2 linked regions of the Funiculus sociatus GB2-C1 genome follow. The protein of the gene in region 1 interacts with the protein of each later gene in a pairwise test. Links are inferred from orthologs where the notes say so. Each region holds a gene or a part of one and is shown in the gene's direction. Other genes may lie near its edges.

Region 1 (3,168 bases):
CTTCAATCCGCCGCCCATCTTCTAATTCTGCCCAGAGACGAACATCACTCAATGTTGCTGGTAACACCCGTCCCCGCACAGCTAAAACTTGGGAACTAGCAGCGATCGCTCTCTCCAAATCTCCAGTAATATCGCTCATCGCCGTTAAGAACAAGTTACCAAAACTGTGACCTACTAAACCATCCCCAGCCTTAAAGCGGTATTGAAACAGTTCTGTTAATAACTTCTCCTGGTCTGCCAAAGCCGCTATACAGTTGCGAATATCCCCAGGAGGTAGCACCCCAATTTCCCGCCGCAGACGACCGCTAGAGCCGCCATCATCTGCCACAGTGACAATAGCCGTAATATTGGCGCTGTAGTGCTTCAATCCTCTAAGCAAAGTAGAAAGCCCCGTACCGCCGCCAATTGCGACAATTTTTGGACCTCGGTTCAGTTTACGATGAGCTAACAGCACATCAATCAGTTGTTCATCTGATGAGGGCTTCAGCACCGAGGTAATCGCTCCCATAGAGCGAGTTTGCCCCAAAAAAATCAAAAACACCCCGAAAGCGATCGCAATCGGGCCAGACACATAGTTAGGAAGGATGGTGGTAATCGTTTCCAGTAGCTCCCCAATGAACTGAATCAACCAAAAAATCGGTGTCAGCTTCACCCAAATTGCCAAACCCAAAGTGGTTAGCAGCACACCACCCGCACTAATCACCAACCAACGTTTTACCAACAATCCGGGAGCCAACCATTTAAACCAGCTATTGACTCGGTGGGGAGTTCTGGAGTTCAAACCCCACGGGATGTGCGACTCTTGTCTCAGGGTGCGTAAGGCTTGTTTAAAAATAGCGTTTGACATTGCTGATTCCTGGGGAACACGAAGGCAAGATTCGACTTTAACGAGAAAGGGCGCAAAATCACTGAAATAGGAACGCTCCCATAAATCGCTTCTACGAGTTGATTGGACTGGCACACTTGTGTCTAAGTTGCCACTTTTAAAGAGCAACAGGGAGCCTTTGCCCATCAGAATACATTTTTTGCAGCTTCTTGGGATGTGACATACGAAACTAATAAAGTTTGTCTCCAAATTTTTAACTGAGCTTATGATACGCTTGCGACGTTCAGCAGCAAAATCAGGAATTAGAGGGAGCTAATATAAACATTGCATCAGAAGTCAGCTTGAGTCGCCATTTTAGGCGGCAGCTCGCTTGGTTTATCCCGTAAACTTGGCTAAATGGAAAAGCGAATTTTAGGATTAGACCCTGGACTTGCCACATTAGGATTTGGCGTAATTCTCTGCAAACCACCTGACTGCTTAGCTGTGGCGAATCTTCCTGCTGCCAAGCGCCCAGTAAAAACCGCGCCAGAAGTAGCAACATTGCTGGATTTTGGTGTTATCCAAACCTCCGCCAAAACGGAGATGGGAGAACGACTCCGCACAATTTACGACGATTTGCACACTTTGCTGGATCAGTGGGAACCCGATTTGGTGGCGATTGAGAAATTGTTCTTCTATCGGATGGGGAACACAATTTTGGTGGCTCAAGCGCGGGGGATAATGGTGTTAGTGTTGGCCCAGCACGGTATCCCCTATGTTGAATTTACGCCAGCACAGATTAAGCAGGGGCTTACTGGCATGGGTAATGCTGATAAGTCAGAAGTGCAGCAAGCCGTAGCGCGGGAATTAAATTTAGACTATATTCCCAAGCCAGACGATGCCGCAGATGCCCTTGCGGTGGCGCTGACAGCGTGGTATGGGCAGTAGCCGCAATCTACACATCCGTACAAAGGAAACACGCTCAGCCTATTTGCGTCATCAATCTTATGGAGTCATCCCTCTTAAATTCGGCTACTTACCTTTGAGTGTCATGAAACCTGAGCGCTGGTTGTTGTGTGCTGCTTCCCTTTGTTTGCTCAATACGCCTGCCGTGAGCAGTGTTCCCGTTCCCACGATTCTTGCCCAAGCTCAAGGTGAAGAACAAACTAGCATTGATGTTTATCGCACTGTCAGTCCGGCGGTAGTCACTATCAGTACCGGGAGAGGTTCCGGTTCTGGCACTATTGTTAGTCCAGAAGGGCTGGTTTTAACTAACGATCACGTTATTCGCAGCGCCAGAGGTGGTGTGGTGAGCGTCAGTACCACTACAGGCAAGCGCTATACCGGGCAAGTAATTGCTACTGACCGACCGAATGACTTAGCGCTAGTAAGATTGAATACGAGCGATCGCTTCCCCAGTGTCAAGCTGTCCAATCCCGCAAGCATTCAAGTCGGTCAGCGCGTCTTTGCTATTGGCAGCCCCTTTGGATTGTCGGGAACGTTGACAACAGGTATCTTAAGCCGTGTTGGTCGCAATGGCGACTTACAAACGGATGCAGCACTTAATCCGGGCAATTCCGGAGGACCTTTGCTTAACTCACGGGGCGAACTCATCGGTGTCAACAAAGCCATTCTCAGTCCCGGTGGCGGAGGCAATACGGGGATTGGGTTCGCTACCAGTGCTACAGTTGCCAGAAATTTTATTCAACAAAACCGTAACCGAACCGCTCCCCCGATTACTACCGCTCAAAGTCCGTCTGTGCCTTCAACTCGTGGCTTGGGTGTGACTGTAGATACAGGGACACTGGTAGTTTTGGGGGTACAGCCAGGCTCGCCTGCTGCGAATATCGGAATCAGACCCGGAGACAGAATCATTGCTATTAATGGTCGTCGTCTTAGGGGAGTTCAAGACTTGCAAACTTTCTTAGCTCGTCGTCCAGCTTCGGCAATTCTCACGGTGGGACGGAATCGCCGTTTGGCTGATGTCCGGGTGAATTTTTGAAGTTGGGAAAAAATGTGTCTTGAACTACAGGACTTACGCAGTTAATTAGTGAATGGCTGATTCTGTCGTAGGGGCATGGCAATGCCATGCCCCTACAGTGTGTTGACGTGCGTAAGCCCTGAACTACTGTAGGGCGGGCATCTTGCCTGCTCCACACGAGCCTACCCAATAACTTCACTTCCCGCACACCGCTTGACAATATTCCCCTTTTTCATGTATTTAACACTAATTTTTCTGTATGCTATTTGACTAAGAAGCTTCCGCGAACTTAACTATCCTATTGCTTAGTGATGTAGGGACGGGTTGATAGAAATGCGCCAGCTAATCAGTCAACCATTATGAAAAACAAGTCTCGACTGCG
Region 2 (3,109 bases), on another replicon or contig:
AACGCTTGGAGATATGGCTTCAATCCTCAAGCCGAAATTTGGAACGGGCGACTAGCTATGATTGGCTTTTTAGCCGCTGCTCTTATCGAAATCTTTTCAGGTCAAGGTTTTCTGCACTTCTGGGGCTTGATCTAGAATCAATTTTGCTTAATGTCTGACATCATGTAACCTCAATTTCCAACCTGGGAGTGTTTTGAATACTTCCAGGCTTTTTTATTGTTAATTGACAAAGATGGATAGTGCGATTTTTACCGCACAGCACCATTAATAGCGCCTGCATAGGAAAATAATCCAAAAATCAAATCCGTAGCCATGAGCGATGTGAATGTGAAGCCATTTCTATTTGTGACCGATTTAGACAATACTTTAGTGGGTGATGACGACGCTCTGGCAGAATTGAACCGCCACCTGAGTAAGCATCGTGAAGAATGCGGAACTAAAATTGTTTATGCCACGGGGCGATCGCCTGTTCTCTACCAGGAACTCGCAACTGAAAGAGAGTTAATAGAACCTGATGTTTTGGTTTTATCTGTGGGTACGGAAATTTATCATAACGGCAGCGATAAGCCAGATCCCGATTGGATAAAACGCCTTTCGCAAAATTGGGATCGCGATCGCGTCGTCGCCACCACCGCACACTTTTCTGACCTAGTTCCCCAACCACAATCAGAACAAGGCCCTTTCAAAGCTAGTTACTTCCTCAGCCCAGAAGCCGCAGTTGAAGTTCTCCCCCAGCTTGAAGATTTATTGCAAGAGCGGGGGCTGGATGTCAAACTCGTGTACAGCAGCGGCAAAGACTTAGACATTCTACCTCGCTACGGTAACAAAGGAGCTGCAACAGCTTTTCTGCGGGAAAGCTTTGGCATCCCTCCGCTTCAAACCGTTGTTTGCGGTGATTCCGGCAACGATTTGTCTATGTTTGAGTCAGGTGAAACACGGGGAATCATTGTCGGTAATGCTCAGCCAGAACTGCTGAAGTGGCATCAAGCCAATCCTTCTGAAAATCGCTATTTTGCTAAAGCCTATTGTGCTGGAGGTATTCTAGAAGGTCTGAAGAACTTCGGCTTTTTAGGATAGAATTCTGGCAAAAATCCCTTCTGACTAAAGTCAGGCGCTACATAAACCAAGCCGTAGCGAGAGCAGACTGGCATCGGCTAATATTAAAAGTCCGCGCAGGCGGACTTTGTACGCGAAAGCCGCGACTTTAGTCGTCGGGATACAACCCCATGATCGCTTATCTCAAAGGAACGGTAGCTGGCATCCAGAAAAGCACCGCCAATCGCATTATTCTAATTCTGGAAGTTAATCAAATAGGATACGAACTGCAAGTCCCGCCGACCCTGGTGAATAAGTTACCAGCAGCAGGAGAAACCGTTCAAGTCTTTACGCACCAGCAAATTCGGGAAGACCAAATCACCCTGTATGGCTTTGCCTCGGCAGCGGAACGGGATTTGTTTCGCGCTCTCTTAAGCGTGAGTGGCATTGGTGCCAGAGGTGCGATCGCCCTCTTAGACACTTTGGGACTGCAAGACTTAGTGCAAGCAATTGTCAATGGCAACACTCGCGCCTTAGCCAAAACTCCCGGTATCGGTGCCAAAACCGCAGAACGTCTAGCATTGGAACTCAAAACCAAACTTGCAGAATGGCGACAATCTGCTGGTGCCGCCAGCGCCGGAGTTGGGCCTCCACCAGGAATTTTAGAAGATGTGGAGATGACACTACTTGCCTTGGGATATAGCAGCAGTGAGGTTGTGCAAGCACTTTCTGCTGTTAGTCAAGACGCGCTGCTGGCTAAAAGCCAAAATGCAGAAGATTGGATCAGACACGCGATCGCGTGGTTGAGTTTGTAACATATAACCCACTAGCCTACGCAAGCTGGCTTTCTTTATTTAGCCGCGACTTCTAGTCGTCCGGCTTTTTTTTATGGCGCGATCGCTCCTTTATTTAGCCATATTTAGCATTAATCGCCAAAATCTATCCTAAATCACCTTTAGTTTCTATTACCTCTTATTCCCTAATTATTATTCCCGATAAAGCCATTTTCTATCTCAAGATTGATTTCCAAGCGAGATGAAGACGTGGAAAATATTGTTGTAAGCAATTTTTACCCGAAATTCCAGACACTTATATGGCAACTTCCATTGAATTTAATTTATTTGCCCCCTATAACAAAGGAGCAGCTTTAATAGGTGATTTTTCTAATTGGGAGGACATCCCAATGGAAAAAGGTAAAGATGGTTATTTTCGTACCAAAGTTGAGTTAGAAGATGGAGTTTATCAATATAAATTCCGCGTCCAATCAAAATCATGGTTTTTTGAACCGGATCAATGGATAGACGTTGTTGACCCCTACGCGACAGATATTGATAACCCTACCCAAAACGGTGTTATACGCATTAAAGATGGTGAAAAAATTGTTGATACCTACGTTTGGCAGCACGACGATAAACCACTGCCGGCGGATAAAGAATTAGTTATTTATGAACTGCACGTAGGCGATTTTTCCGGTGGGGAAGATGACAAATACGCCAGAGGCAAATATAAACACGTTGTTGAGAAGTTAGATTACCTCACCGACCTGGGAGTTAACGCCATTGAATTGATGCCAGTAAAAGAATATCCGGGCGATCATAGCTGGGGCTATAACCCTCGCTATTTTTTTGCCACAGAATCCAGCTATGGCACAACGGAAGACTTAAAGCATCTGATTGATGAGTGTCATGCCCGTGGAATCCGCGTCATCATGGACGGGATTTATAACCACTCAGAAGCCGAAAGTCCGCTTACACAAATTGACCACGATTATTGGTATCACCACTCGCCGCGTGACCCAGATAATAACTGGGGGCCAGAGTTTAATTACGAATTTTACGACGAAAATCTGGACACCTTCCCAGCCCGCAAATTTGCTGGTGACACTATACGTTTTTGGATTGAAGAGTATCACATTGATGGGCTTCGTTTTGATGCTGCCCGACAAATCGCTAACTACGACTTTATGCACTGGGCAGTTCAAGAAGCCAAAAAAGCTGCTAGCATGAAACCGTTTTACAGCGTTGCCGAACACATTCCGGAAACTACCAGTATCACAAATGTAGATGGTCCGATG

What was found. The genes of interacting proteins can lie anywhere in the genome.
Region 2: the proteins of ruvC (region 1) and ruvA interact in binary tests that used the Escherichia coli proteins (3 or more experiments, as listed by UniProt). The link is inferred for Funiculus sociatus GB2-C1 from one-to-one orthologs.

The regions. Positions count from the first base shown.
Region 1 is NZ_JAMPKJ010000009.1:85,919-89,086, reverse strand. The notes cover bases 137-2,987. They hold ruvC (crossover junction endodeoxyribonuclease RuvC), read left to right. Parts: upstream 137-1,222; coding sequence 1,223-1,753; downstream 1,754-2,987. Other genes in these bases: NDI42_RS06820 (S1C family serine protease), read left to right, coding at 1,857-2,807; NDI42_RS06830 (gluconeogenesis factor YvcK family protein), read right to left, coding at 137-847. Also shown: more of NDI42_RS06830, read right to left, coding at 1-136.
Region 2 is NZ_JAMPKJ010000049.1:34,117-37,225, forward strand. The notes cover bases 247-3,038. They hold ruvA (Holliday junction branch migration protein RuvA), read left to right. Parts: upstream 247-1,226; coding sequence 1,227-1,850; downstream 1,851-3,038. Other genes in these bases: NDI42_RS20260 (sucrose-phosphate phosphatase), read left to right, coding at 313-1,077; NDI42_RS20270 (alpha-amylase family glycosyl hydrolase), read left to right, coding at 2,129-3,038. Outside these bases: NDI42_RS20255 (chlorophyll a/b-binding protein), read left to right, coding at 1-135; more of NDI42_RS20270, read left to right, coding at 3,039-3,109. UniProt on the Escherichia coli protein: The RuvA-RuvB-RuvC complex processes Holliday junction (HJ) DNA during genetic recombination and DNA repair.